Lujinxingia sediminis: one gene and its partner. The protein of the gene in region 1 interacts with the protein of each later gene in a pairwise test. Links are inferred from orthologs where the notes say so. Each region holds a gene or a part of one and is shown in the gene's direction. Other genes may lie near its edges. The genes, in order: topA and EA187_RS13595.

The links.
Region 2: the proteins of topA (region 1) and EA187_RS13595 interact in binary tests that used the Escherichia coli proteins (3 or more experiments, as listed by UniProt). The link is inferred for Lujinxingia sediminis from one-to-one orthologs.

The regions. Positions count from the first base shown.
Region 1 is NZ_SADD01000002.1:216,872-223,146, reverse strand. What follows is about bases 1,136-4,214. They hold topA (type I DNA topoisomerase), read left to right. Parts: upstream 1,136-1,442; coding sequence 1,443-3,986; downstream 3,987-4,214. Other genes in these bases: EA187_RS06670 (lactate racemase domain-containing protein), read right to left, coding at 4,137-4,214; EA187_RS06680 (tetratricopeptide repeat protein), read left to right, coding at 1,136-1,159. Also shown: more of EA187_RS06680, read left to right, coding at 1-1,135; more of EA187_RS06670, read right to left, coding at 4,215-5,387; EA187_RS06665 (RecQ family ATP-dependent DNA helicase), read right to left, coding at 5,356-6,275. UniProt on the Escherichia coli protein: Releases the supercoiling and torsional tension of DNA, which is introduced during the DNA replication and transcription, by transiently cleaving and rejoining one strand of the DNA duplex.
Region 2 is NZ_SADD01000008.1:517-6,630, forward strand. What follows is about bases 26-2,943. They hold EA187_RS13595 (IMPACT family protein), read left to right. Parts: upstream 26-1,113; coding sequence 1,114-1,773; downstream 1,774-2,943. Other genes in these bases: EA187_RS13590 (transposase), read right to left, coding at 26-865; EA187_RS13600 (spermine/spermidine synthase domain-containing protein), read right to left, coding at 2,045-2,713; EA187_RS13605 (hypothetical protein), read right to left, coding at 2,827-2,943. Also shown: more of EA187_RS13590, read right to left, coding at 1-25; more of EA187_RS13605, read right to left, coding at 2,944-3,462; EA187_RS13610 (hypothetical protein), read right to left, coding at 3,700-4,539; EA187_RS13615 (type 1 glutamine amidotransferase domain-containing protein), read right to left, coding at 4,698-5,570; EA187_RS13620 (SulP family inorganic anion transporter), read right to left, coding at 5,847-6,114.

The DNA.
Region 1 (6,275 bases):
GGCGAGTTACCAGCTTGATGAGCCGGAGGCCGCGCAGGCGTATTTCAACGAGGCGATCGCGCGTAAAGAGGGCGATCCGGGCATGCTGATGGGTCGGGCGTTGGTGGCGGTGGAGCTTGAGGAGTACGAGGAGGCCTGCGCCGACCTCACCCACGCACTCACCGCTGATCCGGAGAACGCCGAGATCCTGGCGTTGCGCGGGGAGGTGCACCTGCGCTTGAGCGATCTGAAGGCGGCCGAGCGCGACTTGAAGGCTGCCCGGGAACTCGACGCCGACGATCCTGACTACGCCCTGGCGATGGCGCGCCTGCATATGCTGCGCGGCCAGGTCGATGAGGCGTTGATCCTGCTCGATATCGCCGTCGGCGAGGGCACCGATGTGGCGCTGGAGGCGATCTTGATGCGCAGCCACCTGCGTCTGGCGCGCGGGGAGCATCGCCTGGCCCGTGAAGATGCGCTGCGCGCTTCCAACATCTACCCGGAAGAAGCCTTTGCGTTTGTGCAGCTCGCCAATGTGCAGCTGGCCGAGGGCAAGGTCAGCGCCGGAATGAAGGCGGCCGAGCGCGCTGTCATGCTCGATCCGAGCCTGCCCGACGCCTACGCGGTGCGCGGCGCCGCGTTGCAGATGAGCGGAGAGGAGGAGGCAGCCCGCGAAGATCTGGAGCGCGCCTCCAGCGCGCCGGCCGAGCTTCCGATGTTCTTGCTGGGACCGGCCTACGACTCGGTGGAGATGCCCGCCCTGGACAGCTCGATCTTTGACATGTTTGGCAAAGACTTCGATCCCTCGTCGTTTGCCGATGCCTTCGGGCCGGGCGGCAAGGCCGGTTCGAAGATGCCCGGAGGCAATCCCATGGGCATGCTCGACCAGCTCTTTGATGAGTCGGGCAACATCCGCGGGGCGTTTAAGCCCATCTTCGAGATGGCGATCAAGCAGGCCCCCACGCTGATGAAAAATCTTCCCAAGAGCATGCTCGGCGACATGGACGAGGAGCAGCTCAAGAAGATGGATCTCTCCAACCTCTCGGCCGAGGATCTCGAGAAGCAGATGCGCGACTTCTACACGATGATGAAGTCCGGTAAAGGTCCCGGCGCTCCGAAGTCCGGCGATGATGCGGGCAGCGATGAGGTCGACTCTCCCGGGAAGATCGACGAAGAGTAGGTCGAAGCGTCAGGCTCGATGCAAAGACCTGGCGAGTGTGTGGAGCCCCGCGCTGCATGGCAACGCGGGGCTCTTTTGCAGGCCCGGTTGGCGGTGAGGCTGGACAAACCCCCGGGCTCTTCTCTATGAAAGCCCCCCACGGGCAACGGGTGAAGGTGGACAGGCCCCTACTTATGGGGCGCGCAGTGAATGCGCCTTGCCACCTGGTGATGAGCGCGTAGATCTGAGCCTCGAAGCCGTTGGGCCCTGTGAATACATGAACAGCGAAGCGCGGAATCCTTCTATGTCAAAACTCGTGATCGTCGAGTCGCCCTCCAAGGCGAAGACCATTCAAAAATACCTGCCGAAGGAGTTTGTGGTGAAGGCCTCGCTGGGCCACATCCGCGACCTCCCGGACAACGCCGGCCAGATGCCGGCGAAGTATAAAAAGGAGCCCTGGGCCAGCCTCGGCGTGAACATCGACGAGGGCTTTGACGCCGTATACGTGGTCAAAGATCCCCGCTCCAAGAAGGCCATCAAAGAGCTCAAGGCGGAGCTTAAGAAGGCCGACGCCCTCTACCTCGCAACGGACGAAGACCGTGAAGGAGAGGCGATCAGCTGGCACCTTTTGGAAGAGCTCAAGCCCAAATGTCCGACCCATCGCATGGTCTTTCACGAGATCACGAAGTCGGCCATCGAGCGCGCTCTGGAGAACACCCGCGAGGTCGATGATCACCTGGTGGAAGCCCAGGAGACTCGCCGCATCCTCGACCGCCTGGTGGGCTACCCGCTCTCCTTGCTGGTCGGCAAAAAGATCAAGTACGGCCTCTCGGCCGGGCGCGTGCAATCGGTGGCCGTGCGACTTCTTGTGGAGCGCGAGCGCGAGCGTCGTCGTTTCCGCATGGGCTCCTACTGGGATCTCAAAGCGCAGCTTGCCGAGAAGGGCAACGCCTTTGATGCGGTGCTTCATGAGGTCGATGGCACCCGGGTTGCCACCGGCAAGGACTTCGATGAGAACACCGGCAAGATCACCGAGGGCAAAAATGTCCTGCTTCTTGATGAGAAGCAGGCCAAAAAGATGGTCGAGCAGCTGGCCAGCCGCCCCTGGACGGTCAACGAGATCACCGAGCGCCCGTACACCACTCGGCCCAAGCCGCCCTTTATCACCTCGACGCTGCAGCAGGAGGCCAGCCGTAAGCTGGGGCTGTCGGCTTCCGATACGATGCGGGTTGCGCAGTCACTCTACGAGAACGGTTTTATCACCTACATGCGTACCGACTCGGTGAACCTTTCGCAGCAGGCGCTCAACGCCGCGCGGAAGGCTGCCGGCGAGCTCTACGGAGCGGAGTACGTGGCCGATAAGCCTCGGGTTTACGCCTCGAAGGCCAAGGGCGCTCAGGAGGCGCACGAGGCGATTCGTCCCACTGGTGACGCCTTCGTGCACCCGAATAAGTCGGGCCTTAAAGGGCGGGATCGCAAGCTCTACGACCTGATCTGGAAGCGTACCGTCGCCAGCCAGATGGCCGACGCCAAAAAGACCAGCGTGCGTGTGGATCTGAAGGTCAGCGACGACGAGCATACCTACGTGTTCCGCGCCAACGGCAACCGCATCGACTTCGCGGGCTTCATGCGCGCCTACGTCGAAGGGGCCGATGATCCGGAAGCAGCCCTCGAAGATCGCGAAGTGCTCCTTCCCGCCCTCAAAGAGGGGGGTGAGGTGGACTGCAACGAGCTTGAGGCCATCGGTCACGAGACCAAGCCGCCGGCACGCTTCACCGAAGCCTCGCTGGTTAAGGTGCTCGAAGAAGAAGGTGTGGGCCGTCCGAGTACCTACGCCACGATCATGAGCAAGATCACCGCTGGCGAGAAGTACGGTCGCAAGGTGGGCCGCACGCTGGTGCCCACCTACATGGCCTTTGCCGTCACCGAGTTTCTGGAGAAACACTTCGGGGAGCTGGTCGACACGCAGTTTACGGCCCGCATGGAAGATGATCTCGATGAGATCGCCGCCGGTAAGGGCTCCAAGGTCGAGTACCTGCACCAGTTCTATCGCCGCGAAGGGGCCTTTGCCGACAAGGTCAACGAGGGTGAAGAGAAGATCGAGCCGGATCTGGCCCGCGAGGTCACCCTGGAAGACTTCCCGGCCACGCTGAAGGTGGGGCGCTACGGGCCCTACGTGCAGATCGAGGTCGAAGGAGAAACCAAGACCGTCGATGTGCCCGACGACATTCCGCCGGCCGACCTCGATTACGAGAAGATCCTGGAGCTTCTGGAGAAGCGCGAGAAAGGCCCCGAGTCGCTGGGACTTCACCCGGAGAAGGGCGAGCCGATCTTTTTGATGAATGGTCGCTTCGGACCGTATTTCCAGCTGGGTGAGCGCACCGAAGACAACAAGAAGCCACCGACGGCTTCGGTGCCCAAGGGCATGAATCCCGAAGACGTCACCCTGGAGCAGGCCGCGCAGCTTCTCGATCTTCCGCGCGAGTTGGGCAAGCACCCCGAAGACGGCGAGCCGGTGGAGGCGGGCATCGGGCGCTACGGGCCTTTCGTCAAGCACCTCAAGGAGTACCGCAACCTGCCCGAGCAGGAGATGGTCTTCACGGTGACGTTGGAGCAGGCGCTGGAGCTTCTGGCGCAGCCCAAGGGACGTCGTGCAAGCAGCCGTAAGGTGCTCAAGGAGCTGGGCACCGATCCGGATAGTGGCAAGCCCATCAACGTGCTCGACGGGCGCTACGGGCCTTATGTGAAGCTGGGCAAGGTCAACGCCTCGCTTCCCAAGGGCACCAACCCCGATGATATGACGCTGGAGAAGGCGTTGGAGCTCATCGAGCAGAAGAGCGCGAGCTGAGCCAACTTCCGACCTGCTGCATGTTGGCCCCGCGACGGGTGGGCCAGCCAGGGTCGGGCGTAGAACTCAAAAAAGCGTCCTCGCCGGAGATTCGGGCGGGGACGCTTTTTTGTGGGCGAGGGATTGTTCCGGGGCGGCGCTAAGAATGGCTCAATGGTCGAGGATGGGCAGTCCGGTAAAGATGTCGGGCAACGAGACACCTGTGACCAGGGGAAGGTTGAGGGCGCGGTGGGCTTCCTGAAGGCTTCGGAACTGGCGAATGCCTACCGCGTCGAGCTCCGGGAGAGGTTGTGGCGAGATAAGCGCGATGGGATTGCGCTCTAAAGTCATGGCCAGCACGTAGGCGCGCTGCTGGCCGCCGACGCCGGGCTCAGGCGATTGCAGCTCGCCGCGAAGCTCGGCGAGCAGGGTGTCGCGGCCGCGGGCCAGGGCGCGAGCGAAGGCGCGCTCACCATCGCCGCGTCCCAGGCCCTCGGGGCAGGTGGCTTCCAGTACGATCCAGCCTCCGGGCATTAAGGCGCTGTGCTCGACGAGCGCGGCGTAGGTGGCCGCGCGCGAGGCCTGGTAGAAGTTGTCCGATTTGCTTGGAGGCAACTTCAGATGCAGCCAGGGCAGCGGCTCACTGATGTAGAAGAACGCCTTACGGGCGATGGTGCAGGCGGCCTCAAAGGTGGGGCGGACCGGGCCGAAGAGAAGCGCACGGGGCTCGGGGTGGCCGGGTACAATCTGTAGCGCGTCGACGGGAACCGACATCTTTGCCACCCGCCAGAGGGCCTGCTGGAAGGGGTTATCGTCGATGCGCCCCAGGCGCACGCCGGGGTGACGTAAGAGCTCCAGGCCGTGCAGGGTGCCGATGGTCTCTTCGCCGGCGCAGCCAATCGCCAGGGCTTTGATGCCCCCGGAGAAGCCGGCGTACTGGTGCGGCTCAACGGTGCCGACGACGATGATGCGATCGTGTTGAAAGAGCATCGGGTGGAGGAGCGCGGGCAGCGGGCGATCGGCACCGGGGGGGGCCGAGCCGATCAACGGCTCGGCCTGGGGCTCGGCAACGAGACCGACGTCGGCGCCGAGCATTGAGAGGCGCGGGTGGTGCGGGTTGTGCTGGGTGAGTGAGGCGCCGGCGGCCTGACAGATCTCGAGGAGGGGCCGGAGCTCGGAGAGGGCCAGCGCGCGGTGCAGTCCCAGGGCGACCAGCACCGAGATATGCGCGGGCTCAAAGCTGTTGAGATGTGTGAGCAGAGGCTCGAGCACATCGGGAAGATCAACAGGGCGTGTGGCGTCGGGGATGACGACGAGCACCCGCTGATCCGGCGCGATCGGCGTGGCCTGACGGGCGAGCGCGTGCCTTACCGCTCGGTGAAGCAGGCTCTCAGGAGACTTCGGGGGGTTGGTCGTGTTCAAAACGCTCCTGAAGTACGATGGCGAGGTTCAGCTTCAGCGTATCGTAGTCGCAGGGAGTGGTGAGGCGTTCTTTGAGTGGAGCAAGCTTATCATCGGGAGACCACTCGCTGGCAAGTTCGCGCAGCTCTGGCAGGAGGCGACCGTCGGCGTGCTCGTCGAGCGGGAGCCTGTGGCCGTGTTGAGCCAGGGTCATAAAATGGCGCAGTACGCTTGAGGGGGTGAGCCCACGCTCCTTTGCAATGTCTCGATAATCATGGCCCTCACGAACCAGCATCAGGGTACGCAGGTAGGTCTCGCCAAGCTCGCCATCGCCGGAGGCCGGCCTGGGACGGCTCTCGGAGGGGCGTGTGGTCGGGGGGAGCTCGCCAAACTCGGAGGCCGAGCGCACATGACGGGCCAACACATCGGCGACGGTCTCGGAGAGGGGCTCCGACGCCATCATCACCTCGGTGCCTGCATCGGTTAAAGAGAGGCAGCCGTAGGTGTTCTGGGTGGTCAGCCCGAGTTGGGAGCAGACATCGAGCAGGCGCACGAGATCATCCTGACGAAGATCGCGAAGAATCCCGTGGGTGGAGAGCCGGTCGAGGCCGGCGCCGGTGATCTTTTTGGCGCGAGAGCCGCGCAACATCGCGGCGATCACGTGGGCGCCCCATTTGCCGCGGGCGCGGGCGATGCCGCTTAAGACCTTGCGCAGCACGGTCTGGGCTGGCTCGCGTACGATGATAGGTGCGCGCACCTGGCCGGCGGCCTGGGCGTAGGAGGGAGGGCCGCAGCAGCGATCACAACGCTTGCACTCGGCAATATCGTTGGCGGTGTCGCTGAAGTAGCGCACCAGGTAGACCTGGCGGCAGGTGTGCCCGGTGGCGTAGCGCACCATATCTTCTTGAT
Region 2 (6,114 bases), on another replicon or contig:
GCCGTCGAAGCGCGATTGTTCCGCATGGGAACGTGCAGTCACGCTTGCCGGCTTTCCATCGACTGCGTTGAAAGGCATAGGCTTCGAGAAAGTCGCGGCGGGCAGCTTCGGCGCGGCGCATGAGTTCAGCATCTGTGGTGGCAAATCGGGGAATGAAGCTGCGTGAGGGTGTCGGCGTGTCGGGCGAGGTATAGGGATCGAGCTGTTGGAGCACCTCACTGGAGTATTGAGTCGTCTCACTGCCCTTCTGACGTTCGGCGAGAATCTCAAGGCGAGCTTCTTCGATGCGAGCTTCGAAATGGGCAATCGTTTTGTCGAGGGGCCAGTCCTCGTAGCCAGGAGGAGGTTCAGGAGTCAGCTCGATAAACTCCGGAGCCGTATCGCCGAAAAATCTGGACGGGCGGGGAATCTGGAGGGGCTTTCCCCAGTCTTTGGGCTGGATCATAAAGCCTGGCCAGTCTTCAAGACGATCGACAACGCCTGCTCGCACCGGGTTTAGAAGGGTGTAGATAAGTTTACGATCGCTGGCGTCCTGGTCGAGCAAAACGCAATCACAGTAGGTGCCCGCTTCCCAGAAATGACCTTTTCGCTCAAGCGCCTTGTTGCGAGCTCGCGCAATGCTCGCAAAGCTGTCGCGAGCCATATTGCTGCGCTCGCCGGTGTTGTCCGTGATGACGAGATGGATATGGTTGGACATGACGGTTACCGCGTGAATCGACTGGCCGTGGCGGGTAGCCGCTCGCGCGAAAGCGTAAGCCGTTAGTTCCGCAAGCTCCGCGTCAGGACGCAGAAAGAAGCGTCGTTCCGAGGTGCGTCGTGTGATAAAAACCAGTTGGTCAGGTAGGTGTTGACGGGGCGCGGTCATGGTAGTTCTCCAAGAGAGGTGACGTTAACAGCGCTGTGTGTCTGTTATCGCGTGCCTTCGGAGAGCTTTGCGTGAGAGCCCTACTTTTTTGCCGTCGTAGGACGTTTTGAGGCGCGAGAGCGTTGAGCAGGTAGATGTTTCACATGTGAAACGTGAGTAGATGATGTGCCCTGCTCTTCAGGGGGACCGGGAGTCAGGAGGGGAACCGGGAGTCAACTTGAGCAGTGTCGAAAAGGGCGAGGTGGACGATGCAAGGAGACGGGTTTGAGAGTAGTTCGCAGCCCTACTGGACCCTTGAGAGTCAGGGTGAGTCGGAGTTGGTCGTTGAGCGAAGCAGGTTTATCGGGTTTGCCAGTCGAGTCGTGACGGAAGGCGAGGCGTTGGCACGTGTTGACGAGATACGACGGCGATTTCATGACGCGCGTCATGTCTGCTACGCGTTGCGGATCGGACGGGGAGTCGAGCAGGTTGAGCGCGGTGTGGATGATGGGGAGCCTGGTCGAAGCGCCGGGTTTCCGATGCTTCAGATCCTTCAGGGGCGCGAGCTATGCGATACGTTGGTCGTTGTCGTGCGCTACTTTGGCGGAATAAAGCTCGGAGTCGGGGGGCTCGCTCGTGCGTATCGAGAAGCAGCGAGAATGGCGTTGGACGACGCTGTTGCGGTTGAGCGGTTCCCGGAGGTGGTTGCGGACTTGGTCGTTCCCTACTCGGTTCAGGCTCAGGTTGAGCACCTGCTCGACGGTCAGCAGGGCGTGCGCGTCATTGAAACGCATTATGGCGCAGAGGTGTGTATGCGGCTGGCGATTCGCTGCGTCGATCGCCAGATGATTGAAACTCGCCTTGCAGCGTTGTTGCAGCGCGACGAGCGTGATGTGCTTGTGGAGACAGTCCCGGCTGGCACATCTTAACGACGTGAATGCGTTGGTATGGAGCGCTGAAAGGATGGTGGATTGCCGCGAGCCAGGGTCTTGACCCCGGGTCGTGCTCCTGACCCCGGGTCGTGCTCCTGACCCCGGGTCGTGCTCCTGACCTCGGGTCGTGCTCCTGACCCCGGGTCGTGCTCCTGACCCCGGGTCGTGCTCCTGACCCCGGGTCGTGCTCCTGACCCCCGGGCGTGCGTGCAACGCGAACGAGAGGGCCAATCGACTCCTATGCTTCACCAGTGGGGGGCGTTCGCCGTCAGGGACGTGTCGCAATCCATACAAGGTGTCGGCGGCCACGATCGCCGGCGGCGTACGACGTGTGGCGTTTGACCTGAAAGCGCGCTTTTTTGAGGCGCCGGGAGAAGGCCTGGTCATCGGAGACCGACCAGACGCCGAGGACTCCACCCGAACTCAGAGCGTGAAAGGCCCGCTCCAGGCCGGTCGCCCCGTAGAGGCCGTCATTCTCGCGGGCAGTGAGGGCTTCTGGTCCGTTGTCGACATCCAGAAGAATCGCATCGAAGCGTGTCTGTGTACGGGCAATATGCGCTGTCACGTCGCCTTCCAGCAGCGTGACACGCGGATCATCGAGAGGGCTGTTGGCGAGGGGGGCCAGGACACCGCGATTCCATGTGATGATCTCAGGGACGAGCTCGCTGATGAAGACCCGGGCATCGGCACGAAGGGCATCCAGGGCGGCCCGCAACGTAAATCCCATGCCAAGTCCGCCGATGAGGACACGGGCGTTGGGTCGGTGGGCGATCGGGGCGACTCCGCGGGTGCCAAGGTCGTCTTCCGAGCCATGGGCGCGCGAGGTCATCAATTCGATGCCGTGGGCGCGAAGCACGTACTCCCGGTCACGTTGTTGAAGGAGGAGTTCTCCGCCATCGGGAAGCGTCGTGCGCTCCAGGGTGAACCACGGTTTCATGCGAATCTCACAGAGGGGGCAGGCTGGGAAGTGTCGACGGGCACAGGGGAAGTCATTGATGCACGGGTCACGTGTTCTTGCTCGAACTCTTAACGTTTTGCGCGATGGGAACGCTAGTTCAAAAGCAGGTAGATGCCCACGACTGGAGTCGTCATCAACAGGGAGTTTAGTGTGGCGAGGGCGACAAGCGGCGCTAGAGCGATTGTTCGGGTTTTGCTTCGCAGGCTTAGAAGTCGTGTGTGCGCAGCGTCGAGGGTTTCGAGCGCCGTGCCAGCCGGCCCAGCCATCGTCGATTCAGAGGAGGGAAGAGTTTGGGGTGGTTTGGAGGCTGAGACGCGAAGCATGCGGGAGATCAGACGCGCGATGGTTTTGTCGAGAGCCCAGGTCACAGGGCGAGCGAAGACCCCCGCGGCTTGCTGCGCCGCACGACGCACGACCGGGTAGAGCAATCCCTGGTACAGGGTGAGTGAAAGTTTCTGGAGAGCGCTGGCGGAGAGTTTGCCTCGGCGAAGGGTATCGATCTCGGCCAGCGCTGACTTGAGACCTTCGAACACCATCACGACCAGTTGCCAGATGTTCTCCATGGCGAGGTCGACGACGCGCACAGCTCCCCAGGTGGCTCCGAGCCCCAGGCCAATGATGGCGCCGTATAGGATGAGTAGAGCCTGAGGAATCAGGCTCAGCGGCGCAAAGAGCCACCAGGAGAACGCCACGCAGATGACGACTGCAAGCGCACACCATCGCGCCATCAGGAAGAGCGCGGAGGGCAGGTTGAAGATGCGTTTTGCCCGCTGTTGAAGTGCGTTGCCGGACCTCCACTCGTGCCACCAGTCAGAAGGAATCGCGAGACGAGCCTCGGTACGCGTCAGCGGGGCCGGGAGTGGGGCTGGCGCTGGAGCATGTGCCGCGGGTGGTGGTTGCGTGTCCGTGGTAGGGCGTTGGTTGCCGAGCATGACATCCGTCCTGGTCAGAGGAGTCGGGCAGGACTAGCGAAGCGTGCTGGAAAGTTCGGTCCAGGCCGGCTGCTCGTCGGCGAGCATGGTCTGAAGCTTCTCGGTGGAGATTTGGCCTACCAGGACCGGCTGACGTCCGGGAGCGGGCCAGATCAACTTTGCAAGCAGGGCTTCGAGATCAGGCTGACACTCGCATGTCATCCACGCATCGACCAGTTCGTTTCGAACTGCCGCGGAGCTTTCGTCAGGGGGCCGGGTCGCCACACGTTCGATGAGAAGATCGACGGCGGGGCACGTTTGAGGGTTGGCAAGGTGGCCGGAAGCAGCGGCTCGCCGGATCGCGTCTTCATTCGGAGGGGCCGCCCGCTCTACGGGCGCCGGTGCGGGAACCACAAAGAGTACCGAGTCACCCAGTTCGTTGCGAAACGACGTAAGAACGCTCTTCATGCGCTCGGCAGAGGTGGGCCCGTCGATACGGAAGGCGATTGCTGGTGGCTCTCCACCGGAGTGTTGTTGCTGCGCCTGCCGAAGAGCGTCGGCCGCCGCGCTGAGATCGTCGTTGAAGTCTCGGCGCAACAGACTCAGCGTGGAGTCGCTGATACCGATGAGGATGCGCGGTGTCTGCCGGGTGGGGCTGAGTGGTGCGATGTCGCGCAGCGTTTGACTTTCCGCAGCGGGGCGAGTGGCGTCGATCCAGGCCTGGGCGCGCTCGGCGCTGGCCAGATCGCAGCTCCAGTCGTTGGATGGGAAGGGGAGTGGTGCCGCCGCGCCTGTGTCACCTCCTTCAGGGGCCTGATACGGCGAAGAGAGCTCCTGGGAGGTCTCGGTGACCTGCTCCGGGGCGGGCGCCGTGCGATCGCAACCTACGCTCAACAGGCTCAGCAGGAGCGCGCAGGTTGTGTGAGAGAGGCGGCTTTGAAGCAGGCCGGGCGATATCAGAGATGACGACGAGCAGGTCACGATGAGCTCCACTGAGAGAGGACAGGGTACACCAGCGTACGACGTCTGAGGTGTGCGCTAAATTCAGCGCATTAATAGGCGACGTCAGGCGTGTCATGGCTGGTGTTGAGAACCTCCACGATCGCTTCTCCGACGCCTGTGGCGGAGGCCGGGTTTTGGCCGGTGATCAGCCGTCCGTCAACGACCACGTTTTCCTGAAAATTGTCGGCTCCCTCAAAGTTTGCGCCGCGCTCCCGAAGTTCGCTCTCCAGCAGAAAGGGGACGACCTGATCGAGCTCCACGGCGCGCTCTTCGGCATCGGTAAAGCCGGTGACTTCTCGATCGGCGACAAGCCATTGACCGTCGGAGAGTTGCACATTCAGGAGAGCCGCCGGGCCGTGGCAGACCGCAGCGACGGTTCCGCCAGCCTCCCAGATGCGAGCGGTGACCCGTTGCACCGCGGCACTGTCGGCGAAATCCCACATGGTGCCATGGCCGCCGGCAAAGAAGATCGCCCGGTAATGTTCGGGGACAACCTGATGGATGGCCAGCGTCGTATCAAGCTGGCTGCGCAGAGCGTTGTCTTCCCAGAAACGGGCGTTGATCGGGTCGTCCATATCCAGGCTTTTCGGATCGGCAGCAACCGGACCTCCCTGCGGACTTGCAAAGTCGATGGTATAGCCGGCCTCGGTAAGCACAGACCAGGGATGGGTGACTTCGCTGAGGTAGTAACCGGTCGGTGTGTCGGTATCACCAAGCATCGTATGGTTGGTGAGCACAAACAGGATCTTGCCTTGCTCGCCGCGGTCGTCACGCTCCGAGGAGTCCTCGTTGGAGGGCGCGAGTGCGTCACGAGAGCCGCTCTCGCCCTGCGGCGCACTCGACGCTCCGGTGGCGCAGGCGATAAGCGCGACAGGGAAGAGAATGAGCGTGGCAAGGCGGAAGATGGATGCGAGCAGGGGCATGAATCGACCGTGTCCGAGGTGGATGGGAGCCGGTGGTGAGCGCGCCTCACCGAGGTGAACAAAGAAGTATCCTGCGCACCGGTTCAGCACAGGCAAGAACGTTCTTTTCGACCGGAGCCCACCACGTCAACCATGCTCGCCATAGAGTTCGAATAGCGGCGATGGTGCTGGCGCAGAGGCGCCCCGGGGTTGGTCTCAGAGCACGCTTTGAGGCGACCGGGAGTCAGCCTTCCGAAGCCAGGCCGATGACTCGCCCCCCCCCGCGATTATGCGGTGTCAGTGGCCGGTGGTCGAGACCAGGCCCACGCGATCGATCAGGCTCTGGCTCTCGGCGTTCAGACCGGTGAGGACGACGTCCTTGCCCAGAGCATTGTACTTGGCGATGATCCGCGCGATAGCAGCGACCGCCGAGTGGTCCCAGACGTGGGAGGCAGAGAAGTCGATCTCGATGCGTTCTGGGTCGGCCTGGACATCGAAGGTCTCGCTGAAATCGGTGCAGGTCGCAAAAAACATCTGGCCCTGGATCCGGTAGCGTTTGCTGCCG